Regions from separate parts of the Marinomonas foliarum genome, predicted to be linked through region 1. Evidence: predicted binding sites of a transcription regulator. Region 1 holds the regulator's gene; each other region holds the start of a gene.
What was found. The regulator sigma-54, encoded in region 1, starts transcription at its own class of promoters, with help from an activator protein. The targets are predictions, from matches to a motif close to TGGCACNNNNNTTGCTNT.
Positions count from the first base shown of each region.

Region 2: JSY38_RS05795 (ammonium transporter) is a predicted target of sigma-54. The motif match lies at 6,071-6,088, and genes of this name have one in related genera.
Region 3: glnK (P-II family nitrogen regulator) is a predicted target of sigma-54. The motif match lies at 9,503-9,520, and genes of this name have one in related genera.

Region 1 is NZ_CP070273.1:307,506-318,511, reverse strand. Features, by position in the region: gene mgtE (magnesium transporter) at 1-656, opposite strand, end outside; gene JSY38_RS01560 (HPr family phosphocarrier protein) at 665-934, opposite strand; gene ptsN (PTS IIA-like nitrogen regulatory protein PtsN) at 944-1,393, opposite strand; gene JSY38_RS01550 (RNA polymerase factor sigma-54) at 1,411-2,880, opposite strand; gene lptB (LPS export ABC transporter ATP-binding protein) at 2,956-3,681, opposite strand; gene lptA (lipopolysaccharide transport periplasmic protein LptA) at 3,685-4,191, opposite strand; gene lptC (LPS export ABC transporter periplasmic protein LptC) at 4,175-4,750, opposite strand; gene JSY38_RS01530 (calcium/sodium antiporter) at 4,753-5,733, opposite strand; gene JSY38_RS01525 (ABC transporter ATP-binding protein) at 5,885-6,682, shown strand; gene mlaE (lipid asymmetry maintenance ABC transporter permease subunit MlaE) at 6,679-7,461, shown strand; gene mlaD (outer membrane lipid asymmetry maintenance protein MlaD) at 7,463-7,924, shown strand; gene JSY38_RS01510 (MlaC/ttg2D family ABC transporter substrate-binding protein) at 7,929-8,546, shown strand; gene JSY38_RS01505 (BolA family protein) at 8,751-8,987, shown strand; gene murA (UDP-N-acetylglucosamine 1-carboxyvinyltransferase) at 9,014-10,276, shown strand; gene hisG (ATP phosphoribosyltransferase) at 10,278-10,922, shown strand; gene hisD (histidinol dehydrogenase) at 10,923-11,006, shown strand, end outside.
Region 2 is NZ_CP070273.1:1,243,525-1,254,530, forward strand. Features, by position in the region: gene clpB (ATP-dependent chaperone ClpB) at 1-1,823, opposite strand, end outside; gene pgeF (peptidoglycan editing factor PgeF) at 1,948-2,694, opposite strand; gene rluD (23S rRNA pseudouridine(1911/1915/1917) synthase RluD) at 2,760-3,743, opposite strand; gene JSY38_RS05780 (outer membrane protein assembly factor BamD) at 3,903-4,745, shown strand; gene JSY38_RS05785 (glutathione S-transferase) at 4,761-5,426, opposite strand; gene JSY38_RS05790 (cold-shock protein) at 5,548-5,760, opposite strand; gene JSY38_RS05795 (ammonium transporter) at 6,201-7,412, shown strand; gene JSY38_RS05800 (tRNA-uridine aminocarboxypropyltransferase) at 7,545-8,003, shown strand; gene JSY38_RS05805 (fumarylacetoacetate hydrolase family protein) at 7,993-8,700, opposite strand; gene JSY38_RS05810 (cupin domain-containing protein) at 8,732-9,370, opposite strand; gene JSY38_RS05815 (porin) at 9,623-10,555, opposite strand.
Region 3 is NZ_CP070273.1:1,376,201-1,387,206, reverse strand. Features, by position in the region: gene JSY38_RS06455 (LysR family transcriptional regulator) at 1-740, opposite strand, end outside; gene JSY38_RS06450 (CoA-acylating methylmalonate-semialdehyde dehydrogenase) at 903-2,393, shown strand; gene JSY38_RS06445 (GGDEF domain-containing protein) at 2,467-3,531, opposite strand; gene JSY38_RS06440 (COG3904 family protein) at 3,775-4,278, shown strand; gene JSY38_RS06435 (DUF1289 domain-containing protein) at 4,313-4,597, shown strand; gene radA (DNA repair protein RadA) at 4,625-6,013, opposite strand; gene JSY38_RS06425 (carbon-nitrogen hydrolase family protein) at 6,093-7,625, opposite strand; gene JSY38_RS06420 (ammonium transporter) at 7,804-9,069, opposite strand; gene glnK (P-II family nitrogen regulator) at 9,109-9,447, opposite strand; gene JSY38_RS06410 (accessory factor UbiK family protein) at 9,970-10,209, shown strand; gene JSY38_RS06405 (TIGR02450 family Trp-rich protein) at 10,233-10,451, opposite strand; gene JSY38_RS06400 (YifB family Mg chelatase-like AAA ATPase) at 10,570-11,006, shown strand, end outside.

The sequences.
Region 1 (11,006 bases):
TCACTCGCGGGAGTTTCTGCATTGATAGCGGTAAACTCTGTTTCCATAATATCACGCACGGTTGCGCTTGGGTTGGAAACTAATAACTTTGTAAGGGACAATGTGCCTAGCAGTTTGTCTGAGCGGCTTACGACCAATAGGTTATCGGTCATATCTGGGATTTTTGCGTGCCTGCGTAGATAGCGAAAAACAATGTCAACGGTAATGTTTGGACGAATTGTTATTGTATCCGTGTTCATTAAGCCGCCAGCAGAATCCTCTGAATAGCTTAATAAATCTTCGACTCTTGTTCTGTCCTGCGCCGTCATTGACGCAAGAACTTCTTTTACAATTTTTTCTGGTAGGTGTTGCAGTAAGTCAGCTAGGTCATCGCTTTCGAAGTGTTCAGAGACGGCGATTAGGCGTTCTGTGTTCATGTTTTTCATGAATTGAACACCAATATCTTCGGGTAGATACTGTAATACTTCGCCTTCGTTTTTGTCTTCGATGAGTTCCCATAAGAGCTTGCGCTCTTTTGGTGGGGAAGATTCTAGTAGTCGCGCAACATCTTGTGCAGGCAAGGCACCGTTAAGTAGGTAGCGTATTTGCATCGTAGCACCGGTCTCAAGGGACTCGGTAACTGTCTGCAAATGATTAAGGGTGTTTTGCTCCGACATGGTGCTCTTTACTCATCTTCACCGAAGCGATTGTTAATTAATTCAACAATCGCGTTAATAGCGTCTTGTTCGTCTTCACCATTTGCTTTTATGTTTATTTCGGTGCCTTTTCCTGCAGCGAGCATCATCATTGCCATGATGCTTTTTCCATCCACATTACGGCCGTCTTTCTCTATGGTGATATCGCAAGAAAAGCGTGTGGTTGTTTCAATGAGTTTGCCTGCAGCACGGGCATGCAAGCCAAGCTTGTTTATAATAACAATAGACTCTTCCAGCATGCTCTATACCTATACTAATGAGTTAAAAATATTGAATAGCTCTTCGTTATTTTGGGCTGTACGCAGCTTGTCTAATGACTCTGGAGACTGTGCTAATTCTGCTATTTGAGCTAATGTTGCAAGATGTTGGTCGCACTCATGTGGCGGAACAATCAGAGCAAATATTAGATCGACAGCTCGCTTGTCTATCGAGTCAAAATCGATAGGTGTCTTTAAGGACATCACGACTATGGCAGTATGATTTGCAGACTCTAGTCTACAATGTGGAATTGCTATTCCATTGCCTATACCGGTACTTCCAAGTTTTTCTCGACCTAGCAGGGCGTCATAAACCGCTTCGTTATCACAGTGAAGTCGGTTAGATGCTACTTCCGCGAGGTTTTCTAATACGCGTTTTTTGCTAATGATATCTTGCTTTGCGAGAACGAGGTCTGCTTTTAATAATGATTTCAATGACATGATAAAATGCTTTCCGTTTAGATCAGTCGTTTGCGTTCATTGGAAGGAGGGATGTTCATCGCCTCACGATATTTGGCTACAGTTCGTCTAGCAACTTGTATGCCTTGATCTGCCAGAATGGCAGCTAACTTGTTATCACTTAAAGGTTTTTTAGCAGGTTCATCGGCAACAAGCTTTTTGATCATGGCTCTGATTGCTGTCGAAGAGCATTCACCGCCGGATGCCGTATTAACATGACTAGAAAAGAAATATTTTAGCTCAAATATGCCTTTGGGCGTATGCATGTATTTTTGAGTAGTCACCCTAGATATGGTCGATTCATGCATGCCTACTTCTTCAGCTACGTCATGAAGTACCATTGGTTTCATCGCTTCTTCACCAAGCTCGAAAAAATCGATTTGTCTGCTAACAATGCAACTGGCTACTTTTAGTAGTGTCTCGTTGCGGCTTTGCAAGCTTTTCATGAACCATTTTGCTTCTTGTAGAGAGTTTTTGATGTAAGAAGCATCTTCAGCTGTTGTAGCTGTACTTGCCATCGCTGAATAGGTTTCATTGATTTTTATTGGTGGAAGAGCGTCATTGTTTAATTCAACTTGCCATACGTCGTTGCGCTTTTTAACTGATACGTCAGGAATCACGTAATCTGTATCATCCGCATCAATAACAGAACCTGGGCGCGGGTTTAGTTGCTGGATTAGGTTAATGACTTCTTTTAGGGCTTCGTCTTTTAATTTTGTTTTGCGGCTTAATTGCGCAAAATCTCTATTACCCAATAGGGGTAAATAGTGGTCAATAAGGTTATATGTGCTTTTAAATAGAGGATGTGTTTGAAAAGCCTCTAATTGCACTAATAGGCAATCGCGTAAATCAATAGAGCATACACCGACGGGGTCGAAGCGCTGTAGTCTATGTTGAACAGCAATGACTTCTTCCATTTCTAAGTCTTCAAGTTCAATGCTGAGTGATTCGCAGATGTCGTCAGGGGTAATGCTTAAGTAGCCATCAGGCTGAACACATTCAATGATGGCATAGGCAATCTCGAGGTCTCTATCTGACATGTGGGTGAGGTTTAACTGCCAAATAAGATGGTCTTGAATGCTTTCGGCTGGAGCATTGCGGCTTTCAAAATCGCTATCGCCTTCAAAACTGTGGCTGTCACTCACCGCTGCTGAACTTTGGTAGGTGTCATCCCAATTACTATCTATAGACAGTTCTTCGGGGATGCTTTCCGTCCATTCAGACTCTACGCGCGCTTCTTCACCGTTGTCTAGAGGTGTTTCTGTTTCGCTCTTTGATTCAATGCTAGCAGGGATATCGTTATGAGTTTGCTCGTCATCATCAAGCTCAAGGAGCGGGTTAGACTCTAGAAATTCATGGATTTCTTGCTTTAAATCCAACGTAGAAAGCTGCAGTAAGCGTATTGCTTGCTGCAGTTGGGGGGTCATGGTTAGCTGTTGACCTAGCTTTAATTGTAAAGACTGCTTCATGGAGCAACTCTTTTTGTTTGAATGAATTGGAACGAGTTGTGCATACTACTCCCTTTCTACAGCAATGATAAGGGGTTACAGACGGAAGTCGTCGCCTAAATAGACCTTTTTAACCTGTTCATTGTTGATGACAGTACTAGCATCACCTGACGCAATGATGTAGCCATTGCCAACAATATAGGCTTTATCGCAGATGTCGAGGGTCTCTCTGACGTTGTGATCGGTGATCAATACACCTATACCACTTTCTTGCAGATGTTTGATGATGAGCTTTATGTCACCAACAGAAATAGGGTCTACACCAGCAAATGGTTCATCTAGAAGGATGAATTTTGGGTTCATTGCAAGTGCTCTTGCAATTTCGACCCTACGACGTTCTCCTCCAGACAATGCCATGCCTAAGTTGGTGCGTATATGAGTAATATGAAACTCTTCTAAAAGAGCCTCAAGTCTCTCTTGTTGTTGGCTTTTATTTAGCTCTTTTCGGGTTTCTAAGATAGCTAATATGTTATCTTCTACCGACATCTTTCGGAAAATAGATGCTTCCTGAGGAAGGTAGCCAATGCCTTTTTGTGCACGTGTATGCATTGCGTCGTGGGTTATATCTACGCCATCAATAAAAATGCCGCCAGCGTCATTTGCTACCATGCCAACAATCATATAGAAGCAAGTGGTTTTCCCTGCTCCGTTTGGTCCTAATAGACCAACCGCTTGTCCTGATTCAACAGAAATTGATACATCTTTTACAACTTTGCGTTTTTTATAGCTTTTTGCAAGGTGCTTTGCTTCTAGTAAGGCCATCTATTATTTTGCCTCAGTAGCTTGTGGTTGTAATGTCATAGACACGCGTCCAGAATCTTTTTTCTCTGCGCTAAAGGTGCCGTCTTGAATCATATAGAGAATATAGTCAGCAGTGATAGAGTTCTGCATGCGGCTCAAATAGCCATCACCAGTAATTTCTAACTTAGATTCATCTGTTTGGTAGTGGATTTCGTTTCCTCTGCTAATAACAATGTTTCCATTCCAGTCAATTTGTTGGCTGAACTTCGCAGGCAAACCAGTCGCTTCAAGGCTATTGAATTGTTGGGTTTTTGGATCTGTGGAAACTTTTAAATACTGCGCTTGAATCTCGATAGAGCCCTGCTTTACAAATACGTTGCCTTTATAAATGGCTTGACCTGAGTTTTGGTCGAACGATGCTTCATCGGCTTGTATTTCTAACGGCTTACTGATGTCATCTGGTAATGCGTAAGTGTATTGTCCAATAAGGGCAGAAGTGAGCAACATGCTGGCGTTAATGAATTGTTTCATAGCTTCCTCGTACAGATCCTGTCATCACGACTTCTTCTGAATTTATATAGGTTGTAATCTTGCTTGCGGAGGTTTTTCCTTGAGTTGATATCAGGGTAGCAGCTCCGTAGCTGGTCAATGATTTGTTTTTATCTTCGTAGTGCATGTTGTCTGAGCTTAAATTGATGTCTTCAGACTGTTGATACTTCTTAGTTGCTCTTACGTTGTCAGTTAATAGGATATCATTACTTCCGTCCTCAATAACCCCTTTATCTGCTTTTGCATTCCATTGCCCTGACTCTGAGTAGCGTGCAACACTAGGTTGTTCAAGGAATGTTTTGTCTTGCAAATCATAGTGGAAGGTTTGTTTTGCATTCATAGATTCGATTAAAGTTCCACTTTTATCAAACTCTTTAATTTGTACTTCGGTTACAAAGTAATCAGGTGATCCACGAAGTGCATCTGCTTCCACCAAGTTTTTTCCTGGCTCTGTACTGTACCAACTGATAGCAATCGCAAGCATAATTATCACGACTAATATGAGAGTGTTTTTGGTCTTTAATAGCTTTGCAGTATCCATTGTTATAAAGCGCCATTCGTGCTGATTGCGAATAAATACACGCCATAAGAAGCGATTAAGGGTAGACCTAACCATCTAGGGATAGCAATGCTCTTGGATTTTTTAAAGATGAAGATGGCAACAGCAAGCGCGACAGTCAATCCTAGTACCCAAGGGAAATCACGCTGTATCACGCTCGGATCAATGATTCCCGGGGCAATCAGTGCAGGTAAAGGTAGTACGGTGGCTAGGTTAAAGACGTTTGAGCCCAATACATTGCCAATGGCAATGTCATGATGGCCTTTTCTCACACTACTAATGGAAGCCGCTAACTCTGGAAGGCTGGTTCCAATCGCAACAATAGTTAAGCCGATGACTAGCTCGCTAACACCTAATGCTGTGGCAATCCCTATGGCTCCCCAAACGAGTAGTTTGGAGCTGCCGATCAGGACGATTAGTCCGATTAATGCAATGACTAGTGATTGTAGTATTGATGTGCCGTCATCTGCAGGAAGCTCTTCTTTTAGTTCACTCTCTAGATCTTTGTTGCCGCGCAATAGAATGATCAGTACGACGATAAAAGCAACAATGAGTATTATACCGTCCCAAAGATCTAATGCTTGGTCATATAATAAAAAGCCGGTTAGTAGTGTGATTGCTAACACTAGGGGGACTTCCTTTGTGGAAAGTCCTTTTGCTATAGGGATGGCGGAAAACAACAAGGTGATACCTAGCACTAGAGCGATGTTGGCAATATTCGAGCCTAGAACATTGCCGATTGCTATTTCTGGCGCATTATCCATTGCGGCAATAGCAGAAACCACCATCTCGGGAGCTGATGTGCCAAATGCTACTAGGGTGATGCCAATAATCATAGGGCTTACGTTGAGCTTTTCAGCTACGAGAGCAGCGTGCTCAATGAATTTATCAGAGCTAAATACGAGTAAAACTAGTCCTGCGATGAGAGCAATAGAAAATAACAACATATTAATGGTATGACTCATTGTAATAGAAGGCACCATTTAATGAGGTTTGGCGACTAAATTCAAGGCTTGATATTGCAAACAAAGTAGTTTTGCCTTTGTCACGATTCTAATTGTTAGGGGGCAATGATAGTATCAAACCATATTTGGGAAGGATGCTAAGGGTGTACCAGTGACTGATGCTTATATCGAAGTCCAAAATGTGAGTTTTTCAAGGGGAGAGCGGCTTATCTACGAAAACGTCTCTATAACGATTCCTAGGGGGAAGATTACCGCTGTCATGGGGCCAAGCGGAACAGGTAAAACTACTTTGCTGCGTTTGATTGCAGCTCAGTTAGCGCCAGACTCTGGGGCGGTTTTGGTAGATGGTCAAAATGTCCACTCATTGTCTCGGTCGAATCTGTATAAAGCGAGAAAGAAAATGGGCATGTTGTTCCAAAGTGGTGCTCTATTCAGTGATATGAGTGTTGCTGAGAACATAGCTTTTCCAATGGAGGAGCACACCAAGCTTGACGCTGAAGCAATATCTAACAGAGTATTGGAAAAGCTTTACAGTGTCGGTTTGCGAGGGGCGGCCGAATTAATGCCCTCTGAACTTTCTGGTGGTATGGCGCGACGTGTTGCATTGGCTAGGGCGATAGCCTTGGACCCTGAGTTGGTTATGTATGATGAGCCATTTACAGGCCAGGATCCAATTTCAAAAGGTGTGCTGGTGAAGCTAATACGCCAGTTAAATGATTCAGCCAAGATCACCTCAGTGCTTGTTTCTCACGATGTTGAAGAGTCTCTTTCTATTGCAGATCATGTATGTATTTTAGCTGGCGGTCGTGTTATTGCGGAAGGGTCAGCTGAGGAGATAAAGGCGTCAGATAATGCTGAGGTCCAGCAGTTCTTAAATGGTGAGCCAGATGGGCCAGTGCCATTTCATTATCCAGAAAGTAGCTCAGTTGCGGATAAGGTGTCTTTATGAAAATGGTTGCAGAGCTTGGGGCTGCGTTGCTGAACTGGCTAGAGTCGGTGGGGCGTGCTGGGATTTTTCTCATTCAAAGTGTCTTTAGATTGCCAGTTAGGCCGAAAGAGTCTTTAAATTTACTGGTTAAACAGTTGTATTCTGTGGGTGTTTTATCTCTAGTGATAGTGGTCGTTTCTGGCGCTTTCATTGGGATGGTATTGGCGTTACAGGGCTATAGCATACTGGCTAAGTTTGGTTCAGAGGAAGCGGTAGGTCAGTTGTTGGCTTTGGCTTTATTGCGAGAGTTAGGTCCAGTGGTAACCGCTTTATTGTTCGCAGGTCGTGCTGGGTCATCTTTGACTGCTGAAATTGGCTTGATGAAAGCAACAGAGCAGCTATCTAGTTTTGAAATGATGGGTGTTGATCCATTGCGTCGAGTCATTGCACCTAGGTTTATTGCTGGGGTTATTTGTTTGCCTTTGTTGAGTTTGATCTTCTCGGCGACAGGGATTATCGGTGGCTTGATTGTTTCTGTTAACTGGTTAGGTGTCCATGATGGCGCTTTTTGGTCGCTGATGCAGCAGTCAGTCTATTTTGATACCGATATTCTTAATGGTTTTATTAAAGCGGTGTTTTTCTCTGTTGCTGTTACTTGGATTGCTGTCTATCAAGGGTATGAGTGTGTACCAACCTCAGAAGGGATTGGTAAAGCCACGACTCGTACTGTCGTTTTAGGTTCATTGGCTATTTTGGCGTTGGACTTTGTATTAACTGCCGCCATGTTTGGAGATTTTTAAGATGAGAAGTAAACGTATTGAATTGTTTGTAGGGGTCTTTATTGTTGTTGGTATTATGGCCTTTGTTTACCTAGCGGTGCAGGTTAGTGGCTTGGCATTTTCTGATAAAAAAGATACTTACCAGATAGTTGCTAGATTTGATGATATTGGTGGTTTGAGTAATCGAGCAAAAGTCACTATTGCTGGCGTAAATATTGGTAGTGTTGAATCGATAACGCTAGATAAAGATCTTTATATGGGGTTGGTTACCATGAATATCGATTCGGATGTCGATAATATTCCGACAGACAGTTCTATTGCTATCCTGACAAGTGGCTTGTTGGGAGAAAAATATTTAGGGTTATCAATTGGTGCTGATGATGAAATGCTGACTGATGGCGGTGAGATTTTTGATACGCAATCGGCTCTTGTTTTGGAGACATTAATTAGTCAGTTTTTATTCAAGGCAGGCGATTCGGAGTAGTATTATGTTAAGAGTTTTTTCAGGCGTGCTTGTGTTTTTTTCCTTGGTCAGTGCAAATCTTGCATGGTCAAACGTAGATGAAGCGAGAAACACTGTTGTTAATGTGGTTGAGGCTTTTCGAACGAATATTGTTGCTGATAAGGCGGTTTTAGCAAAAGACCCAGCGTTACTTGAACAGCGTGTAAATGATATTTTGGAAGAGGTTGTTGATTTTGACGATTTCTCAAAAAAGGTAATGGGGAAGTATTATCGTAGAGCTTCTCCAGAGCAGCGAGCCCGTTTCGCAAATGTGACCAAAGATACCTTGCTGAAAACATATGGCGCATCGCTTTTGGAGTTGGACGCAGATCGAATTAATGTTTTGCCCTTGGGGCCTCAGGGGCGAGGAAAGGAAACAAAGGTAGATGTTAATTTCCAGATGGAAGCAGGCGGTGTTCTAAATATTTCTTTTTATATGGAACAGGCAAAGCAAGGAAATTGGATGTTGAGCAATGTAGTCATCAATAACATTAACTTCGGACTGACTTTTCGCAAGCAGTTTGGTGTGATGATGGAACAAAATAGAAATGATATTGAGTCGGCTATTTCGGCTTGGAGAGAGTCGTTAGCTAAAAAGTCATAGTTTCTCCTCCTTGATATAAAGCACGTTAAAAATCCGAATTCACTCTGTGGGTTCGGATTTTTTGTCAGTTCGATTGTCAGCCTAGATTAAAATGTTAGAAAACAGCCAGTTTTTTCTTCAGAGTTACGCTTTGAGGTGTTAAGTAGTTGGCTGTACTAAGGTAGAATAAAGCCAATTATGTATATTTAATCTATTGGAGCGACTGTGAACGCAGGTGAAGTTAAAGCACTTTTAGAATCCTCTATTCCTAATTGCGAAGTGATCGCAGAAGGTGAGGGGTGTAATTTTCAAGTAGTGGTAGTAACAAGTGAGTTTGAAGGATTATCAACTGTCAAAAGGCAGCAGCTTGTTTACTCTCACCTTCAGGAAGCTATTTCCAGTGGCGCCATTCATGCCGTTACCATGAAAACCTACACGCCAGAACAAAAAAATAAGCTGTAATAACGCGATTATAAGAGATTTAAAATATGGACAAGCTTCTGATTACCGGTGGTACTCGGCTTAATGGTGTTGTTCGTGCGTCTGGCGCGAAAAATGCTGCGCTGCCAATTCTTGCAGCCACTTTGCTAACAAAAGAATTAATCACAATAAAAAATCTTCCGCATTTACATGATATTACGACCATGTTGGAACTGCTTGGTTCTATGGGGTGTGGCGTTGTAGTAGATGAAAAAATGAGTGTTCAATTGGATGTTTCAACACTCAATAATTGTGAAGCGCCTTATGAACTTGTTAAAACCATGAGAGCTTCTATCTTGGTTCTAGGTCCATTAGTAAGTCATTTTGGTAAGGCTATTGTGTCTCTACCTGGCGGCTGTGCCATTGGTAGTCGACCTGTAGATTTGCACCTGCGTGGCTTGGAAGCTATGGGCGCAACTATAAGTGTCGAAGGTGGTGATATTGTTGCTAGTGTAGATGGGCGTCTTAAAGGTGCGCGCATTTTCTTCGACAAAGTGACTGTGACAGGTACTGAAAACTTGCTAATGGCTGCAACCTTGGCTGATGGTCAGACTATTTTAGAAAACGCTGCACGTGAACCGGAAGTGGTTGATTTGGCTGAATGCCTTATTGCTATGGGAGCAAAAATTACTGGGCATGGCACAGATACTATCGTTATTGATGGTGTTGAAAATCTACATGGTACTAACTACCCGGTGATGCCAGACCGTATTGAGACAGGTACCTTCTTGGTTGCTGCTGCAATTACTGGTGGTAAAGTGAAGGTGATTGATACTGATGTGAAATCACTTGAGGCTGTACTTGCTAAGTTGGAGGAGGCGGGAGCTAAGGTTACTTGTGGTGATGATTGGATCGAAGTGGATATGGAAGGTCGTCGACCGCAAGCTGTGAACATTAGTACAGCGCCTTACCCAGCTTTCCCTACTGACATGCAAGCGCAATTTGTTGCCTTAAACTCGGTTGCTAATGGTGTTGGCCGAGTCATTGAAAATATCTTTGAGAACCGCTTTATGCACGTAGACGAAATGTTGCGTATGGGTGCAGATATAGAAGTGAATGGTAATACAGCTATTGTTCGTGGTTGTGATCGTCTTAAAGGTGCACCAGTAATGGCGACAGATTTGCGAGCCTCCGCTAGCTTAGTGCTTTCTGCATTGGTTGCTGAGGGCGATACTAAAATTGATCGTATTTATCACATTGATCGTGGCTATGAATGTATTGAAGAAAAGTTCGGTGCATTGGGTGCGAAAATTTCACGGGTTCTGAATTGATATGAGTAAAACATTAACGATTGCTCTGTCGAAAGGGCGTATTCTTGGTGAAACCTTGCCGCTTTTAGAGAAGGCGAATATTGTTCCTGTTGAAGATATTAGTAAAAGTCGAAAGTTAATATTTGATACTAATCATGAGCATATAAAATTAGTTATTTTGCGCGCAACGGATGTGCCCACATATGTTGATCATGGTGTGGCAGATTTTGGTGTGGCGGGCAAAGATGTATTGATGGAAGCCTCTACTAAAAATTTATATGAACTATTAGACCTTAAAATAGCCAAATGTCGTTTGATGACGGCTGGTGTTGTGGGCCAACCTTTGCCAAATAGACGTTTGAAGGTGGCTTCTAAGTTTATCAAAACTGCGAAAGCGTACTTTGCTGAGCAGGGCGTTCAAGCAGACGTTGTGAAACTATATGGCGCGATGGAGTTGGCTCCGATCATGGGGCTTGCTGATCTTATTGTTGATATAGTGGACACGGGCAATACGTTAAAAGCGAATGGTCTGGAGGCGCGGGAATTGATTGCGCCAATTAGTACGCGTTTGGTGGTCAATAAAGCGGCTTACAAGACTAAATACTCAGAAATTGAGCCTATTTTAGAAATGATAAGACGAGCGGTTGAAGATAACGAGGGTAAGTAATTGAGTCTGAATATTCGAGAATTTTCTTCTAGAGCTGAAGGGTTTCGTTCAGAGCTAGAATCTCTACTTGCGTGGGACTCAGTG
Region 2 (11,006 bases), 940 kb from region 1:
GTAGGCCCTAAAAATAAAAAAGAGCCATTTGGGCGATTCGGATCAGCCAAACCAGATCGAGAGCGACGAACTGCATTTGAGACCGCTAGGACCGCTTCATCCTGCCCCATAACAGATTCATGAAGCGCTTCTTCCATACGCAACAACTTATCACGCTCGCCTTCCAGCATTTTATCAACAGGAATACCTGTCCATCGAGAGACAACGGTGGCAATCTCTTCCTCAGTGACACGGCGTTTTAACAGCCGAGTTTCAGTAGTTTCTTCCGCCTTGCTCGCTTTTTCAATTTCTGCTTCCAGCATCGGAATAACGCCATATTGAAGCTCTGACATTTTGGCTAAATTTCCGCTACGGCGAGCTTCTTCCATTTCATGACGCACTGACTCTAACTCTTCTTTGAGTTTTTGCGCCCCTTGAACTGCCGCTTTTTCCGCATTCCAAATTTCTTCTAAATCCGAAAACTGTTTCTGCAGACTATCTATCTCTACACCCAACTCTTCTAGTCGTAACTTCGAAGCTTTATCTTTTTCTTTCTTTAAGGCTTCTTTTTCAATCTTCAATTGAATTAAGCGACGCTCCAGACGATCCATATCTTCGGGTTTAGAATCCATTTCCATGCGAATGCGACTGCCCGCTTCGTCAATAAGGTCAATAGCCTTATCCGGCAACTGTCGATCGGTTATATAACGCTGCGAGAGCTTCGCTGCTGCAATAATCGCGGAGTCAGTGATATCTACGCCATGGTGAACCTCATAACGCTCTTTTAAGCCCCGCAGAATAGCAATAGAGTCCAATACACTCGGCTCCTCTACCAACACTTTCTGAAAACGCCTTTCTAATGCCGCATCTTTTTCAATAAACTGACGATACTCATTCAACGTGGTGGCGCCAACACAATGCAGCTCACCACGAGCAAGCGCAGGCTTAAGCATGTTGCCAGCGTCCATTGATCCCTCTGATTTACCGGCCCCCACCATGGTATGAATTTCGTCAATAAACAAAATCACTTGTCCTTCTTGCTTTGCTAACTCATTAAGCAATGCTTTTAGGCGCTCTTCAAACTCACCACGGTATTTAGCACCCGCAATCAACGCGGACATATCAAGAGACAAGACACGCTTATTCTTCAAGCCTTCTGGCACTTCACCATTTATAATTCGTTGCGCCAAGCCTTCTACGATGGCTGTCTTACCCACACCTGGCTCACCAATTAGCACTGGATTATTTTTACGTCGACGTTGTAGCACCTGAATAGTGCGGCGAATTTCATCATCGCGCCCAATGACCGGATCAAGTTTGCCTTCTGCCGCCCTCGCTGTTAGATCAACTGTGTATTTGTCTAGCGCTTGGCGACTTTCCTCTGCATCTGGGTCATTTACAGAGTCACCACCACGAATACTATCAATAACAACCGCAATATCCGCTTTAGTAACACCACTGGCCTTGAGGCTCTTAGCAAGATCATCTTTGCCATCAAACATCGCCATCAAGACCAATTCGGAAGAAATATATTGATCTTTTCGCTTCTGTGCTTCTTTATCCGCTAAATTAAGCAACCGCCCCAATTCTGGAGACATTTGCACATTGCCATCATGGTCACTCACCTTTGGAAGGCGTGTCAGCAGCTCATTTAAGCTATCACGAAACTTGGCAACCGGAATTCCTGCTTGCTGTAAGATAGGTCGAGTGCTACCACCCTGTTGATCAAGCAAGGCCATCATTAAATGAAGTGGCTCAATGTAAGAATGATCCTGCCCAAGTGCAACGGATTGGGCATCGGAAAGTGCTAACTGTAATTTACTGGTTAAACGATCTATACGCATAATCTGACATCCTTTCTAAACATAAGATGAAATATTCAATTAAGAGCTTAATAATTCCGAAAGCTAAATTTTCAAGAGAAGAGGTGTCATTTTTTTGACACCCATCACTTTAATTGAAAGTATCTTATTCTTTTAGCCAAATAACAGATGCCATTCGCCCAGTCATTCCATCTCGCCGATAAGAGAAAAAGCGCTCTCTGTCTGTAAAAGTACAATAGTCACCGCCATATACTTGTTTAATGCCTGCGGATAACAGACGCTGGCGAGCCAGTAGATAAAGATCAGCAAGCCACTTTCCAGTTTGCTGCGAAGGCCTGAATGCTAGCGCGGCATTAGAGTCCACCAACATAAAAGCTTCTCTAACTTCATCACCTACTTCAAAAGCACTCGGCCCAATAGCAGGTCCTAACCAGGCCATCACGCCATCTTTTTCATCAAATTGAGCCAATGTTGATTCTAAAACGCCAGCACACAACCCACGCCAACCAGCATGGGCGACCGCCACCTGAGTTCCTGCCTGATCACAAAAAAACACTGGCAAACAATCCGCAGTGAGCACCGCACAAACTTGGTTAATAGTTCGAGATGTTGCAGCATCGGCACTCTCTAGCGGTCGATCACAGGGTAATTGAACAACATCTATGCCATGAACTTGATTTAACCAGGACGTAGAATCAGGCATATCAATACACGAAGCGAACAATTTACGATTTTGATTCACAGCCGCAGGGTCATCTTGCACATGCAGGCCCAAGTTCAACCCATCAAAGGGCGCATTACTAACACCACCCATACGAGTCGACACATAAGCGCAAACCGACGCTGGCGCGGGCCAAGTCGGTAAAATATATGAATTAGGATGAGAAGCCATCAAAACCCTCGCAAATAAATAACAAAAAGGCAGCCAAAGCTGCCTTTACAAAATGCATTATTCTATTAAAAATACTCAGAATCATTACTACCTGATTCCACCATATCTTTCTTTAATGCCTCTAGCAATTTCTGCATGTCTTCAGGCAAATCTATTTCCCATTGCATCCATTCACCAGTAATAGGGTGAGAAAGCTCTAGCTTTTTAGCATGAAGTGCTTGGCGGCGAAAATGACGCAGCTCATCCTGCAACTCAGGAGAGCAAGCTTTTGGCATTTTCAAACGGCCACCATACTGCGGGTCGCCAACCAATGGATACTGAATAAATGCCATATGAACTCGAATTTGGTGAGTGCGGCCAGTCTCAAGCTTTAAGCGAATATGAGTGTGATTTTTAAAGCGTTCAACCAGACGATAATGCGTTACAGCATCTTTACCATTGACAGGCTCTACTGCTTGTTTTTGGCGGTTATGTGGATGACGACCAATAGGCTCATCAACAACACCACCCCCAGTCATTACACCAATGGAAATCGCCTCATACTCACGCCCCATACTGCGCTCTTGTAACTGAGCAACCAGATCCGTTTGCGCCGCCAATGTTTTAGCAACCACCATTAAGCCTGTCGTCTCTTTATCTAAACGATGCACTATACCAGCTCGTGGAATGTGCGCAGTTTCTGGAGCATGATGAAGAATAGCATTCATCAAAGTACCATCTCGGTTCCCCACAGCAGGATGGACTACCAAGCCTGCAGGCTTATTAACAATCATGATGTCGTCATCTTCATAAACGACGTCAAGATCCATCTCTTGCGCCTCATGATCTTCTTGGGCCTCAATGACAATATCCAGAGACACAGTTTCACCACCAAACAACTTCTCTTTAGGCTTCGTGATTTTTCCGTCAACTTTTAAAACCCCTTCCTTGATCCATGACTGGATACGAGAACGGGAATAATCGCTAAACAACTCTGTTGCAATCTGATCAAACCGGCTTCCTCCCAAATCGAAAGGAACTTGGGCTTCTTTTACTATTCGCTCTGCCATACAATGTACTTTAGTCTGTTGTTATCAGCTCAATAAATTTATCATTGAGCTAAATGTGAAAAAACGTGTAGCGCCTTGCTCTTCTTCATCTTTCGCAGTATAACGCTACAAAATGCCGATTGAGGCCAATCTACTACCATATCAAGGTTTTGATTATACATGGGATTTCATCACTCGTTGCTCCGATTCTCTGGAATAGTAAGTTTTTCTTTATTCATTGCAGCCTGTTCAAGTACTCAAGTACAAGAACCAGACCTGCCTGAGCGTGTTTATTACAATAAAGCGCAACAAGCATTAGAAGACAATCTTCCATCCACCGCGATAAAACACTTAAAAGATTTAGACTCTCGCTACCCGTTTGGTGAGTTCAGTACTCGTGCAGAACTGGACTTAATCTATGCCCAAATGGAAGCTGGCGATTTCATTTCAGCACACTCTACAACTGAGCGTTTTATCAAAAATCATCCCGAACATGATTCTATAGATTACGCCTATTACATGCGTGCTCTTTCAACCTACAAAGGCGCTGAAAGCTTTATGTCTCGCTACTTGGATTTAGACCCAAGCGAAAGGGATTCAAAAGAATTATCCAGAGCTTTTAGTGAACTTGCGGACTTCACATCGCGCTTCCCAAATAGCAAATATGCACCAGACGCAAAAGCACGCATGTTTCATTTACGCGAAATGGTTTCACGACATGAACTGAAAGTGGCTAACTACTACTTAAAAAGAAAGGCTCCTCTTTCAGCATTACGTAGAAGCCAAGAAGTGATTTTACACTACCCTAGCACTCGATCTGTCGAAGAAGCACTTGCTATCAGCATTCAGTCTTATATGGATTTGCAACAAACGGACTTGGCAAATACAAATCTAGCGGTGCTAAAACAAAACTTCCCTGAATCAAAGCATCTAGATGAGGAGGGTAAATTTATCCAACTCGAACTACCAAATGATGCAGACCCTAGTTTTCTATATTGGGTTACATTCGGTTTAATGGGCTAACATAAATAACCTAGATTATTTATTGGGTGGGAAGATAACTTCTTCCCGCCCACTTACCCAAACAGAATGTTTTTTCATAACGACGTCTTTGAATAGAGAACTATCTAAAAAACCTTTTAGCCACAGTTTAAGATGATGATACTGAGATTCATCAAAGCGTTTTTGATCTACCCCCGCAAACTGGCGAATAAATGGAAATATAGCAATATCAGCAACACTCACCTTTTCACCAAACAAAAAAGACCTATTCGCCAAGCGCTTGTCCAAGCGTTTTAAGAACACTTCGCCTTTTTTATGATAATAGCTTTGACTGCATTCAGGATAACGGTCTGCATATTTGTAGCGATCAAGCCACCCCTTAAATACATTATCGTTGTATCGAACCCACGCCATCATTTTACTTTTCTGCACACTTTCTTTTGGCCACATGCACTCTATATCTAACCTGCACTCTACGTTTGAAAGTGCCCAGAATATGATATCTAAGCTTTCCGGATAACGACTTCCTTCAACATCAATCAGTTGAGGAACACTAGAGCGGCCACCGAGCGACAGCAAAGTCTGCGGCTTAAATTTTAGATCTACCTCTCTTAAATATACATGCAACCCCAAAAATGAGATGGTATATCTTGCTCGGATTGCATAAGGGCAACGCCTAAATGAATATAAAACAGGGAGCAAACCCTCCTCCTATAAAGTCTATAGCTGAAATTAAAAACATAAAAAAGCCATGTCGCCAACACACTAAGAAACTAAAATACAGCGTAATGGACACATGGCTTTTTAAATATAACCAAGCTAATTATACAATAGTTACATTTTCAGCTTGAGGGCCTTTTTGGCCTTGAGTCACTTCAAAAGTAACACTTTGGCCTTCTTGCAAAGTACGACGCCCATTACCATTTATCGCACGAAAGTGAACAAAAACATCTGCACCACCTTCACGCTCAATAAAACCAAACCCTTTCTCGTCATTAAACCACTTAACAATTCCTGAAACTAACTGATCAGACATAACAACCTCATTTTATGCTGCTCTTAAACGAGCAATCTTTTTAACTAAATTAAAACGCTATCAATCTTAAAAAAACACAATATGTAGCCAATTAAGAAGTACATTAGCACTAATAAATATAGCCACTTCTTGATAATAAGTTGTTAGAAATAAAATAGAAAGTATATATAAGCTGAGATTTTTGAAACGCCCACAAATCTAGTAGGCCAAACAAAAATAGGCACAGCACATTAATCAACACAACAAGAAAAGCACCAAAAAAGACCACACACAGGACAAACCTTCAAAAAAGCACCAAGAAAACGCAACATGGAATGTATCTTGCTTAAAAACACCAAAATAATAAAGAAACCCTCCATTCTCTATAAAAAAAGCCCTAAACAAGAGCAACAAGAGGAGATGGAGAACCATATAAGTGCAAAAACAACAGGAGTCGCTCTGTGTCACCCACAAATAGTGCAGTTGAAATACTCGTATCCAGCTCAAACACGCTTTTCATCCTACTTGGAGCCGTGATGGTATTTGCCATGCATGCCGGCTTCGCCTTTCTTGAAGTAGGAACAGTACGCCACAAGAACCAAGTTAATGCGCTAGTAAAAATCATGACAGATTTTGCCATATCTGCGCTTGTCTATTTTTTTGTTGGGTATCAAATCGCTTATGGCATTACTTTTTTTGATAGCGCAGCCGTTTTATCTCAAAACAATGGATACAGCCTAGTTAAATTCTTCTTTTTAATGACATTTGCCGCCGCCATTCCAGCAATCATCTCTGGTGGCGTTGCTGAACGAGCTAAGTTCTACCCTATGCTGGTATCATCCGCCATTATAGTTGGTGTTGCGTACCCATTCTTTGAAGGCATTGTCTGGAATGGCAACTATGGCTTTCAGGATCTATTAGAAACTCACTTTGGCGCCCCCTTTCATGATTTTGCGGGCTCCGTTGTTGTTCATGCATTTGGGGGCTGGGTCGCTCTTACAGCTATTGTTTTATTAGGAACGCGACGTGGTCGATTCAAACAAGGAAAACTTGTTGCCTTTGCCCCTTCAAACATTCCATTTCTTGCTCTAGGCGCTTGGATACTCTGTATTGGCTGGTTTGGTTTTAATGTTATGTCAGCGCAAACGCTAGAAGGCATCAGTGGACTCGTCGCCGTAAACTCTTTAATGGCGATGGTTGGCGGCATTATTACCGCAATGATATTTGGTAAAAACGACCCAGGCTTCATTCACAACGGCCCACTAGCCGGTCTTGTGGCTATCTGCGCAGGGTCAGACATAATGCATCCAATAGGAGCGCTCGCAACAGGCGCATTTGCTGGCGCGATATTCACCCTGCTATTCACCTATGTTCAGCAAAATTTAAAAAATACAGATGATGTACTCGGTGTTTGGCCATTACATGGGGTTTGTGGGGCATGGGGTGGGATCGCAGCAGGTATATTTGGGTCTGAATCGTTTGGCGGTCTAGGCGGTGTTAGCTTTCTTTCACAACTAGTCGGAAGTATTGCCGGTATTGCCGTTGCGACCATAAGTGGTTTTGCTGTTTATAGCGCAATTAAAGTCATTAGCGGATTGCGACTAAATGAAGAAGATGAATTTAATGGCGCAGATTTATCTATCCATAAAATAGGTTCGATAGGTAAAGAATAAAACTCTATTGTATTCTGCCAATCTGAAATAGCTCTTCTTGTCACAAAACAAGAGGAGCTCTTTTTTAATTCATAATAGAGCCCACTATGAGTACAATCCCCATAATAAAGATTTACTTAGGCAAAAAAGCACATGATTATTTGGCTGTTAACACACAGTGAAGAACTCAAAAAGAAAACAGGGACGGGTAAATTAGTAGAAGAAATAATGGGCTCTGATTGCAAAGTCATAATCTGGTCTAGAGTTGCCCCTAGCCCAGACATAATTAACTTATCACCAGATAATAGCTTACTTATCTACCCAGATAACAATGCAGACTCCCCGCAAAGCATCTCGAACACGCTCAATATAGAGAACATTATTGTCATTGACGGCACTTGGCAGCAAGCACGAAAAATGTACAATCAATCCCCATATCTAAAAAAATTCACACACTATGAAATCAAAGACATAAAGTCAGTTTACAGCAAACGCAGAAATCAAAAGACAACAGGCCTGTGTACTGCGGAAGTGGCTATTCATCTATTAAATGAATATAACCACCCGTTAGCGCCTATCTTACAAAGTAGATTCACAGAATTTAATCAGTAACACAAACTCGAATCTCACCTATAGAATCCACCCAAGCAGTCATTTCATCACCCGAAGTAACTGCACCAACATTTTCGGGCGTACCTGTCATAATTAAATCACCAGGTCGCAACTCAAATACCTCTGATAATTTACAGATAACTTCTTCAATAGACCAAGTAAGATTGGAAATGTGACTAATTTGCTTCAAGTCACCATTCACTTTTAAACCAATTTCTGCATTCAATATTTGCTTGGTAAGCTGATCTGTTTTCAGGAGGATTGGGCTGATTGGCGCGGATTCATCAAAGGACTTTCCAACCTCCCATGGACGGCCTTTCTTCTTAGCTTGCGCCTGAAGATCCCGCCGAGTCATATCCAAACCAACAGCGTAGCCAAGAACAGCCTCACTAGCTTGTCCTAGCGTCAGATTACGCCCTCCTTTACCAATCGCCACAACAAGTTCAACTTCATACTCAAACTGCTTAGAAGCCATTGGGTAACGAATAGACAACGTATCTGAAAAGCTAACAGGCACAACATTAGAAGCGTCTTTAGCAAAGAAAAATGGCGGATCTCTTTCAGGGTCATCACCCATTTCTCTCGAGTGCTCAGCATAATTCCGACCAACACAGTAAACTCGTCCTACAGGGAAGCACTCATCACTTTCAACTATCGGCAAAACCACTCGTTTTTGCTCTGGTACAATATGCTTCACAAATACCTCAATATTCTCATTAATAGACGATTTAGAAATGTCCCGACTTTAGCCAAATAAAGCAGCTCGATTCTACACTCCATTGATTTGACAAAAATTCTGGCTCACGAAACCACATGCCAGATGATAATAGACGCTCACCGTAACTAGCCTGACCTGAGATAACAAATAATTCAACAGAACTAGGTAAGTCTAATTCACTTAATAAATTGTCACCATTTTGAATCCTAACAAGCCACACACACTCCATACCAAACATATACAGCGGCAAGATTTCGGACTTATTAGATGACCAGATTTTAGGGGTAGTTATAGAGACTTGATTTAAATCGGACGACTGAAACTGATGTAACTTGACGAGCAACAAGCACCCATTTTCACTATGAGGAGCATGACTAGTACCGGGAGGGTTTCTAAAGTAACTTCCCGCCTCGAAGTCACCTTGTTGATCAGAAAAAACACCTGATAACACCAATATTTCTTCACCCAGAGGGTGTGGATGAGGGCGAAAAACTGATCCAGCCTTGTACTGCACAAGGCTAGTTGCATGACCCCGTTCAGCCCCCTCCCTAGCCAATGGCTTTCTAAAAACACCAGGCATGGGACTTGCTACCCAATCAAGTTTATTTGTATCGATCAATACAGCTTGGGTAAAGTCCATATTAAGCATAAAAACCGCCAATCACAGGAAAACTTCAGTGTAACGGTTTGGTCAAATAACAATCAAGTATTTGTAATATTAAGAATAAAAGCTTTCAAAATAAAAAAAAGCACTTGATGTTTCCATCAAGTGCCAAAATGTTCCAACAATCGCCTACAAGAGAAGAGATATGGAACCTTGAATGATCGCATTTAACATAAGGCTCCCACCTTATCGAACAACAGGAGCCTTAGAGTAAATAAAATCTTCTAGGAGAGGACCTTAGAAACCGTAGTAAACACCAACAGCTGTTTGAGTATCGGAATCAGCAGTAGAGTTAGCTTCGATGCTAGCTACTTCGCCGTATACATAAACATTTGACGCTAGGCTGTATGTTACGCCAGCACCAAACTCGTTGTAGTCATCACCAGTCTCTGGAGAGATAACTTGTGCAGAAGCGTAAACATCACCAGCACCGTAGCCATAACGAGCAGCTAGGCCAAATGTATCCTGCGTATCTTTAGTAGTTTCAAATTTTGCACTCACATTCAAAGCTGGCATCACTTGGTAACCAACATTCAAACCGATAGTGTTTTCCCCATCTACATAGTTACCATTTTGATCATAACCTAAAGCTAGCACCAAAGCGCCTGTAGAGTATTTAACTACACCAGTTACACTAGCGCCATCTTCAGTCTGCAAATCGTCACCTGTAGCTGTAGGAATTTCAGCTGCATCACCCGTGACTTGAGTAGAAAGCTGAATTTCAAAGCCATTCATTGAAGGCGAGAAGTAAGCGATAGTATCGCCTTCAGTTGTCGTAGTGTTATTCTTGAAAGATAAGTTTTCAAACTGGTCAACAGAATCTTGGATTGCATTGTTGTAGATAGAATCGAAAGAGCCAACTTGTACTTTACCGAAGTTACCTTTCAAACCAACAAAAGCTTGATCAAGACGAGTTGAAACAGTGTTCTTCTCATCAGCATTAGCTTCAAGCTCGTACTTGAAGAAAGCAGTCAAATCTTCATTGATTGTTGTTTCGCCTTTAAAACCAAAAGTCGAACCGTTATCTTTAAATTCATCACCAGCATCTTTATCTGTGTATGCATATTGGATGTTACCGTAAACGTCTACTGTAGAACCTTCAGCAGCATGAACAGATACAGCAGCAAAAGCAGCGCTAGATACTGCGATAGCAATAATCGATTTTTTCATTCTCGTTTCCCTTTAAAATATATAGCTTTCTTGTAGGCGCTTGAACATTGCAAGCAACAGTCAATTAATCTAAAGATTTCGCAGAAATTCACAAGTAGGTGCATCATGCATGCACAAACAATTCATCCTGAGTGCTGTTTATATGAAATAAGTCACAAATAAAGGACGAAAAACGGAGAGTAATCAGCTCAATTAAAAAAAAACACCTATAATCAATAGGTTAATAAAAAACTCATCTTCGTTTCGAAAATAATGTGCATATAAAAATAACAAAGTGTGAAAAATTAAACGTGAAATAAGATTTAATCTACAGAAAAGCACATTGAAAGGAGAAGAAAGAACTTAAAAGAGCGGCAGTGCGGAGGAATCAGAAAAATAATTAAGAATCAGAGAGGTGATGAAAACCATAGAATCTAAAGTAGGATTCATAGAGAATGCATACAATGCAAAT
Region 3 (11,006 bases), 1.1 Mb from region 1:
CCAATGTAACGCCCAGTTAGAATAAGAAAGGCAATACCTTCACGGTCGGTCGCTGTCGCGCTGGCTGTGAGAGGCTGGTGTTGGGCTTTGATGTCTGGAGTTTGTGCATAGGCAGGTAAGACCGCATCGAATTCTTTTAATTTGTTTTTCGAAATTGAGCTGTCGTCCAAAGTGTACAAAGGGTGTGTATTGCTGCAGTAAAGCTTAGATTCTTCTTCGTACAAGTGATGATAATCCAAACCGCTGAGGATTTTTAAATCTGGTACTATACCTATATGTAAACGGCCATCTAATACGCCACGTTCTACGTCCGTTGGTGGAATCATGCGAATATTAATGGCGACCTGTGGCCCTTTATCCTTTAGTCCAGCTAACGTTTGTGTAATACGTGTATGGGGCAGGGTGACTAGATTGTCTGTAATACCAATGTTCAATTCGCCTTTTAGATGCTGATGAAGCGCATTAATATTAGTTCTAAAGTCTTCAATAGAGGATAACAATTGCAAGGTGTAATCGTATACTTGGCTGCCTTCATTGGTTAAGGAAAAGCCAGACCGGCCACGTTGGCATAGGCGAAATCCCAAGCGTGTTTCCAAATCTGATATTGCAATGCTGATGGCAGCGCGGCTGATATTTAGTTCTACTTCTGCCGCAGAAAAACCGCCACACTCTACTACGGTGCGATATATTCGTAATATGCGAAGATCGGCATCGCTAACCTGACTTTGAAATTTATTCATACCTTTGTCTCCCGATAATAGTCATGAAGCTTAGCCCATAAATTAGTCAGCGACTTTGTTAACTAAAAACTTAAGTAAGCGTTAATAGATTAGAGTTTTTATAATTTATGCCCCTTGGCATAGTAGTGTCAACAGACAACATTTTGAATTTTCGGAGCCTACATGGACATCATTGGACACTTGATCGACGGTAAACATTCACAACAAGCTGAACGTACTCAAGACGTGTTTAATCCAGCAACTGGAGTTGTAGCCAAAAAAGTGGCCATAGCGTCTCGTGAAACCGTTGAAGAAGCTATTTTTGCGGCTCAAGCTGCCTATCCAGAATGGCGAAATACACCACCATTAAAGCGCGCTCGCATTATGTTTAATTACAAAATGTTGTTGGAAAAGCATGCGGATAAGATTTGCGAATTAATTGGCGCTGAACACGGCAAGATTTGTCATGACGCTGCTGGCGAGTTACAGCGTGGTATTGAGAACGTCGAATACGCTTGTGGTGCACCAGAATTATTAAAAGGTGAGTACAGTAAAAACGTCGGCCCAAATATCGATTCTTGGAGTGAGTTTCAGCCGCTAGGCGTGGTTGCAGGTATTACGCCATTTAACTTCCCAGCCATGGTGCCGTTGTGGATGTTTCCGATGGCGATTGTGTGTGGCAATACATTTGTTTTGAAACCGTCTGAACGCGACCCAAGTACGGCGTTATTCATTGCCGACTTGCTTCATGAAGCTGGTTTGCCAGCAGGCGTATTTAACGTAGTGAATGGCGACAAAGTCGCAGTGGATACTTTGTTGGAAGATAAGCGAGTCAAAGCCGTGAGCTTTGTGGGTTCTACACCGATTGCAGAATACATTTACAGCAAAGCCAGTGCCAACGGCAAACGTTGCCAGGCTCTAGGTGGTGCGAAAAACCACGCCATTGTGATGCCAGATGCCGACATGGATAACGTAGTTAGCCAGCTACTTGGTGCAGCCTTTGGTTCTTCTGGTGAACGTTGTATGGCGCTGTCCGTAGCAGTGGCGGTTGGTAAAGCCGCAGGCGATGCTCTGGTAAGTAAAATGGCCGACGCTATGAAGCCACTAAAAGTGGGCGAGTGTTCTGATAAGAACAATGATTTTGGTCCTGTGATTACTAAGGAGCATAAAGACAAAGTCGTCGGCTTTATTGATAGTGCAGAATCACAAGGTGCTACTGTTGTGGTAGATGGCCGTCATCCACAAGTCGCAGGTTATGAAAATGGCTTTTTTGTTGGCGCGACACTTATCGACGGTGTGACCAAAGACATGGACAGCTATCAACAAGAGATCTTCGGGCCAGTTTTACAGGTTGTTCGCGTGGACACGATGGAAGAGGCTATGACGCTGATTAACGACCATGAATATGGCAACGGTACTTGTATTTTTACCCGTGATGGGGAGGCAGCACGTTACTTCTCTGACCATATAGAGGTGGGCATGGTTGGGATTAACGTGCCTTTGCCAGTTCCTGTGGCCTACCATAGTTTTGGTGGCTGGAAGCGTTCTTTGTTTGGTGATTTACATGCTTATGGTCCAGATGCTGTACGCTTTTACACTAAACGCAAAACGATCACACAACGCTGGCCTTCGGCAGGTGTTCGTGAGGGCAAGAGCTTTTCCTTTCCTTCTTAGAATGAACTGAGAAGGGCTTTTAATGAATCCCAGGCATTTCTATCTGGTGGTTATCGTACTTTAGAAATGTTTTTTAATGGTCGCTTACTACTTGGTAGCGGCCATTTTTTTTCGCTTGATAAAGCGAATCATCGACACGCTTTAAGGCATCTTCAACTGTTTCATTTGCGTCTATTTGAATCAAGCCGAAACTGCAGCTAATGGCTTTGTCCCAACCCTCCAATGAAACATTATTGGGCATGTCTTGGCAGATATTTTCAATGCGTTGCTGAATTTGAGCAAGTTCAACATTTGGGAAGATGAAAAGAAACTCTTCACCCCCCCAACGGCTTGATATGTCTGTTGCCCGCATTGATTGAGATAAATAGTCTGATATTTTAATGAGAGCTTCATCTCCTTTGTTATGACCTAGTTGATCGTTGACCTGCTTAAAGTGGTCAACATCTACTAAGCTGATACAAAATGGTGTGCCATTTTTACTTTGTTGTTTCATATAAAAGGTTAGTGCTTCAAGAGCAAAACGCCGGTTAAATAGCTTGGTTAGCTCATCTTTTTCAGCGAGTTTGACCATCAACTCATATTGGCTCATGTAAGTTAAGCGTGTTAGAGCTGCTGCCGCAATAAACGGAATGCTTGCGCAAATCAAATTCATTATAAAGAGTGTTGAAGAGTAGCTAGCGACAGCTTCTTCCTGAGATGGGTAAAGTAATACGAGTAGTGCAAAGGTTGCCATGTGTAACAATGCAATGGCAGTAGACCAGATGATATTTAGAGAAGGTGTTGTCATCATTAGCAGTGTCATAGGCCATAAATAATACTGAAAGCCTGCATCTGCGCCGAGTATACTGGTGGCGAAAAAAGCATGAACGGTTATTTCAGCGCTCATGATCAAAATAGAAATATTATGTTGCTTTAATCGGTTAAGCCGCACTGTTAGCAGCCATGCCCCTAGAGACAAAACATTTAGCCAGGCAAGTGTTGTTTGATCGAGGTAGATAAACAAGAAAATGAAAATAAAGTGAGCAATAGAACCCGCTGCCGACGTTATGTTCAAAATCTGAGTCGTTTGCTCCAGACTGTTAGATACGTGGTTTGAAGTAAAAGGGTGCTGGTGTTTTAATTGACTAGTTGTTACCACGAGAGTTGTAATCCTTAACTTGTTTATTTGGCTATTGAAACGAGTTTATATATTGTCTTCTGGCGCTTTTAGAAATATAAGTGCGCTTTGGATTGGTGATACCAACCTTTTTACATTACTGGACTGCATATGGAAAAGAAAAAACTTAATCTTGCGTTATTATCAAGATTTTCATGTCTATTTATAGCTTTATTTTTAACCGCTTGTTCAGAAATGGCGATAAATAAACAAGCAGCTGTAAGCATGACAGATGATTTGGTCATGGATGTAAAAGAAAATACGGTGTATATATCGGGTATCTTAGGTAGTGATCTTGTAGAGCAATTGAGTGATATGGTGCGTAAAAAACCGAATATCACCGATATAGTGCTGGTGGACGTTCCAGGTTCGGTTGATCAACAAGCTACCATGGAAGGCGCACGACTTATTCGTCGGCTTGGTTTGAATACGCATATTGCTTCTACAGGTTATGTGCTTTCCGGCGGTGTTGATCTGTTTCTAGGTGGCGTGAAACGTAGCATTGGAGCAGGTGCTGGAGTTGGCGTCCATGCTTGGTCAGATGGTACAAGAGTAAAAGCGGTTAACTTGAATGAAGCGGATCCGATTCATGCGACCTATGTGAACTTTTATCTAGAGATGGGTGTGCCAGAGCGCTTTTATTGGTTTTCATTGGATGCTGCCCCTGCAGACAGGGTGTATTTTTTATCACCTGAAGAAGTGTACGATTTTGAGTTGGCGACAGAATAGCGTCGTCTCATATTAACTTCTTAGGGAGGGCATTATGGAGCAAATAGAACTGTTCGTCATAGAAAGCCCTTGTCGAGGCGTTTGTGAAAACAGCAAAAAAGGCTTTTGCAAAGGTTGCTTACGCAGTCGAGAAGAGCGCTTCCATTGGTTTTCTCTGTCTAATGAAGATCGTCACCAAGTACTGGATTTGTGCAAACAGCGCCGAGCGCGTTTATTAAAAGCTCGCCAAGAGCGCTTAGAGGCCGATTCTGCTAAGGCGCTTCCATACGGTATGGAAGACGAGCCCATAGCAGATCTGTTCGAATTAACGAATGACTAACTCGTAACGTCTTACAGCAAGTGTAAGCTAGTTTTCAAATATCGCGTCTAGCGCTTCCGATAAACGATCCACGCCAATCACTTTCATGCCCTCAATCGGTTTTTTCGGGCAATTAGCTTTTGGTACCACTGCTCTAGTAAAACCATGTTTGGCGGCTTCACTAATGCGTTCTTGGCCAGATGGCACAGGTCGAATTTCTCCTGACAAACCCACTTCACCCAGTACGACCAAATCATGGGGCAAGATTTTATCGCGGAAGCTGGAGACAACTGCTGCGATAGCCGCCAGATCGGCACTGGTTTCCAATACTTTGACACCGCCTACTACGTTTAAGTAGACGTCTTGGTCGGATGTAAGCAAGCCACCGTGTTTGTGGAGTACCGCTAATAACATGGCTAGGCGATTATGATCAAAGCCGACGGTAACGCGTCTTGGGTTGCCTAGGGCGGAATCATCGACCAAGGCTTGAAGTTCGACCAGCAAGGGGCGTGTGCCTTCCCACACCACCATGACAAGACTGCCTGCCGCTGGATGATTGCTGCGGTTCAAGAATATAGAACTAGGGTTTTTTACTTCTTTTAAACCATTTTCTAGCATGGCAAAAACGCCTAGCTCATTGATGGCACCAAAGCGGTTTTTCATGCCACGAAGAGTACGAAAGCGCGAGTCTTCTGAGCCTTCCAACAGAACAGAGCAATCCACCATGTGTTCAAGTACTTTAGGACCTGCCAAAGAGCCGTCTTTGGTGACGTGACCGACCAATAAAACCGCTGTTTGGGTTTGTTTGGCGAAGCGCGTTAAAACTGCAGCGCTTTCTCGAACTTGTGACACACTGCCGGGAGCGGATTCTACGCCATCCAAATGCATGACTTGGATCGAATCGATCACCATGACTTTGGGTTTGACTTGCTGAGCGATGGTTAAAATCGCTTCCACATTGGTTTCAGACAGCATTTTTAGGTTTTGTGTAGGTAAACCAAGGCGTTGTGCTCGCATAGCGACTTGCTGAAGGGATTCCTCCCCTGTCACGTACAAAGCGCTTTGTTGCTGAGCCAGCCAACACATGGTTTGCAGTAGTAAAGTACTTTTACCTGCACCTGGATGTCCGCCAATCAGTACGACACCCCCGGGGACTAACCCCCCGCCTAATACTCGGTCGAATTCATTTGCTCCGGAGCTAAAGCGAGGTACATCTCCTAAATCAACGTCAGATAAATTCTGAATACCTGTCACGGCACCAGCGTAACCTTGATAACGTGGATCTTGGCTAGCAGAAACGCGAGCAGAGGTCTTACCAGAGGTAAGGCGAATTTCGGATAGGGAATTCCACGCGCTGCAGGCTTGGCATTGTCCTTGCCATTTTGCGTAGTCGGCTCCGCATTCATTGCATACAAAAGCGGTTTTTGCTTTGGCCATGATAGTCTCTTGTGTTCTTTATAGTGATGAATTAAAGGATTGCGATAACATCCATGTTATCGCTGGATAGTATTTTTTATTAGTGCTGTTTTTTCCAATTGACTGAATAAAGATCCGTGCGACGGTCTTTCAAGTTGTTCACTGAGCCTTCGCTGCGTGTCAGTTTCAATTTATCTAAATCCAAGTCAGAGAACATAATCATTTCTGTGTTTGGTGTGGTTTCCGCCATTACCGCATCGTGCGGATAAGAGAAGTCTGAAGGCGAAAATACCGAGCTTTGTGCGTATTGGATGTCTAAGTTTTCCACTTGTGGAAGGTTGCCACAGCTACCGCAAATAACCACATAACATTCGTTTTCAATAGCGCGAGCTTGGGCACAACGACGTACACGCAAGTAACCGTTTTTGGTATCAGTCCAGAAAGGGACAAACAAAATATCCATGTCTTGTTCTGCCAGTAGACGACCCAGTTCTGGGAATTCTACGTCGTAACAAATCAAGATGCCCACGCGACCAGCATCGGTATTAAAGACACGCAGATCGTTACCACCTTCGATGACCCAATCTCGACGCTCATGAGGCGTGATGTGGATTTTCTTTTGTTCTTCTACGGTACCGTCACGGCGGCATAAATAACTAACGTTATAAACTACTTCGTCTTCAATCACAGGCATGGAGCCTGTAATAACGTTGATATTGTAACTGACCGCAAACTGCGACATTTCATTGATAAATCGCTCTGTGAAGCTGGCTAAGAAGCGGATGGCTTCGGTCTGGTTGCTTTGGTCTGGGCTAAGCCCAATTAGTGGCGCGTTAAAAAATTCCGGAAAGAGAACAAAGTCACTCTTGTAGTCGGATACGGCATCGATGAAGTATTCAACTTGCTTTAACAATTCGTCAACGCTTTCAACTTCGCGCATTTGCCATTGAATGGCTCCGATACGAACTTGGGTTTTTCGCGAACGAATCACGTTGGTGTCTGGCTCAAAGAAGATGTTTTTCCATTCTAATAGAGTCGCATAGCCTTGGGATTTTTCGTCTTCTGGCATATAGCGCTTTAACAAACGAGTGACTTGGAAATCGTTTGATAGTTGGAAGGTTAGAATCGGGTCGTAAATTTTACGTTCGCGCACTGCTTCTAAATATTCCGCAGCACTCATTTCATGGGCGTGCTCATGATAACTTGGAATACGGCCGCCAGCTAAAATAGCGCGTAAATTATGTTGGCGACAAAGGTCTTTTCTGGCTTCGTATAGTCGGCGACCAAGACGATAGCCTCGATATTCAGGTGCAATTAACGCATCCAAACCATACATAGCATCACCACGAGCATCGTTTAGAACATTCTCTTTTTGATCGATAAGATCGTCATAAGTATGTGGGTTACTAAAGCGTTGATAGCTTACTTGAACTGATAATGCCAAACCGACAATTTTACCGTGGTCTTCTAAACAGATTTGGCCTTCTGGAAAGTCTTTGATGAGTTTGTGGATAGTGTGCTCAGGCCATGAGCCACCAATATCGTGATAGACCTTATCCATCAATACTTTGATTTCATTATAATCGTCGTTGGTTAGGTTACGAATAGTTAAATGTAAGTCGTCGTGCTGCATGTTTGCCTCTATCAATCGATCTTATGTATCCCTCATGATAACGCGTATTTGTATAAGTAAGTAAGAGATCAGTGCGTCATAAGGGGGTATAGCAGTTGTTCAATAAGGGATATAAAAAGAAAACCCCCGCCGAGGCGAGGGTTTTGATGTTTTAAAAACTAGGTTTTAAAAAGAGTGATTAATTCTTGCTGAATTCTGGGTATGCTTCCATACCACATTCAGAAAGGTCAACACCTTCGTACTCTTCTTCTTCGCTTACACGAACACCCATGATTGCTTTGATGATTAACCAAACAACCAAGCTAGAGAAGAATACCCAAACGAAGATAGTAAGCGCACCAGCGATTTGTCCGCCGAATGTTGTGCCATCGTTCGTTAGTGGAACCGCTAGCAAGCCCCAAAGACCAACAACACCGTGAACAGAGATAGCACCCACTGGATCATCAATTTTAAGCTTGTCTAGAGTCAGGATAGACACAACAACAATCATACCACCAACTAGACCGATTAGAGTCGCACCTAGAGCAGATGGCGTATCAGGACCAGCAGTGATTGCAACCAAGCCAGCCAATGCGCCGTTTAGAAGCATAGTTAGATCGGCTTTACCGAATAGGATTCGAGCTAGGATAAGCGCACCAATTGCACCACCCGCTGCAGCAGCGTTAGTGTTCAAGAACACCATAGCAACAGAGTTAGCACTTGCGATGTCACCTAGTTTAAGTACAGAACCGCCGTTGAAGCCGAACCAACCTAACCAAAGGATGAAAGTACCTAGTGTAGCAAGAGGTAAGTTAGCACCAGGAATGGCACGTACTTCGCCGTTAGGGCCGTATTTGCCTTTACGAGCACCAAGTACTAATACACCTGCTAGTGCAGCAGAAGCACCTGCCATGTGAACGATACCAGAACCTGCAAAGTCAGTGAAACCAAGGTCACCAAGGCTAAACATACCGAATACAGAGCCGCCGCCCCAAGTCCAGTTACCTTCCATTGGGTAGATGAAACCTGTCATAACAACAGCAAATACTAGGAAAGCCCAAAGCTTCATACGTTCAGCAACTGCGCCAGATACGATAGACATGGCTGTTGCAACGAATACAACTTGGAAGAAGAAGTCAGATGCACCTGAGTAAATAGAACCGCCTTCAAAACCGCCATCACGGCCAGCAAAGTCAGTTAGAGTAGAAGCAACATCTACGTCTTGAATACCTGTAAGGAACCACTCGCCACCGTACATGATGGAGTAACCGCAAACTAGGTACATGACACAAGAAATGGCAAACAAAGCCACGTTCTTAGTAAGAATTTCAGTGGTGTTTTTAGCACGTACTAGACCTGCTTCCAACATGGCAAATCCGGCTGCCATCCACATAACCAGTGCGCCGCACACCAAGAAATAAAAGGTGTCCATCGCATATTGTAAGTGAAAAATTTGATCTTGCATGTTTCGCCCCCCTAAAGGCTAGGATAATTCGAGCAGTAATTAAACCGCTTCTACACCAGTCTCGCCGGTACGAATACGAACCGCTTGTTCAAGGTTAACGATAAAGATCTTACCGTCGCCGATTTTGCCAGTGTTTGCTGCACTCGTAATGGCTTCCACTACTTGGTCAGTCATGTCGTCTGCAATGGCAAGTTCGATTTTTACTTTCGGTAGAAAATCGACTACGTACTCAGCGCCGCGGTATAGTTCTGTGTGGCCCTTTTGACGTCCGAAACCTTTCACTTCTGTAACGGTAATACCTTGTACACCGATCTCAGAAAGTGCTTCTCGAACATCATCGAGTTTAAATGGCTTGATGATGGCAGTAATAAGCTTCATACCCACTGTCTCCTTAAAAAGTCAGTTTTATTGTCGTATCGCAGGTAGTTAGCTTTATTCAATATGCGTGCCATATATGGGAGTTCCTATGTATCAAAGGCTTTGTAAGGATTCTGTCGGTTTATTGAAATTAAAAAGAGTCATGAATGGCGTTATATAGTGCAGCATATTGGTGTGTTCTATAAATATACTGCATCAATATGGTGCGAGTGACGTTTAAAAATAGAAAAGAAAAGCCGTACAGGTCTTTATCTTATTGCTTCTGGTTAGGAAATAACCACTTGGTTAATCTTGGTGTGAATGTGTTATTTAGAGTGGTTTTTGGGCTTCAATATTGCGTCAGTTGATTTTCTGCACAAAAAAGAAGCGGTTTTAAAGTTATCTGTGCTTATAAATGGGCACGGTATTAAGATGTGCTTTGTAATATGTACTCTGAGAGCTTGTTTGTATCCCGCTTCGACTTCTATACTATTAGGCAAAGTCACGATAAATAATCACCGCAAAGATGAAAATGAGAATGACATGATTGATCAATTTATAAAGCAACTTGGTACGGGGTTAGGCCAAGCGGCAGAAACGTTGGGTAAGCTGCCAAAAGAAGAGATTCAGGCGCAATTACATGAAGTGGCGCGAAATACGCTAAGCAAAATGGATTTGGTTACGCGTGAAGAGTTTGAGGTGCAAGCCGCGATGTTGGCAAAATACCGTGAAAAGCTTGCTGTTTTAGAAGCTCGCTTAAATGAACTAGAAAAGAACGACTAAGTTTTTGTAAAATTTGTCCTGATTTACTTCCAGCCTTGAAGCCAGTCTTCAGACGATGTCAGTGATTGCCAAGGCAATTGATATTGGTTTTTGTTGATCACGGCTTCAAGAACGCATTCGATAACGACGTTTTCTTCATCTCGAATGAGTTTAGTAACAATAAAATGCTTTTCTTTTTGCTGTGGAGAAGTGGACGTCCATTTCGACAGTAGAAGCTTGTTGGGGTTTATTTGGTTGGCCATTATTCACCTTTGTGACTATTGATCTTCTTAAGAATGTGTTGTTTATACGAATCAAGTGATTAGCTGGATTGTTTTTCACATAAGAAAGCATAATAAATATTTTGATCAAGGAGTGATCATGAGTTTAGCCACTATTTATAGTCGTGCCCGTGTGGGCGTGTCTTCTCCTTTAGTTACCGTCGAAACCCATATTTCAAATGGGCTGCCTTCCCTAAATATTGTCGGCCTTCCCGAAGCGGCTGTCCGTGAAGCAAAAGATCGTGTGCGTAGCGCGATTATTAATAGCCATTTTGAGTTTCCTACTCGACGCGTCACCATTAATTTAGCGCCAGCAGATTTACCCAAAGAGGGTGGTCGTTATGACTTGGCGATTGCTATTAGTGTATTAGTGGCATCAGGTCAACTTGGAGAGTTGAACTTACGAGATACTGAGTTTATTGGTGAACTGGCATTGTCGGGTGATATTCGAGGTGTGCCGGGTTTATTGCCATCAGCCATTGCTTGTCATCAGGCGAATCGTCAGCTAATTCTTCCTGAAGATAATCAGCAAGAAGC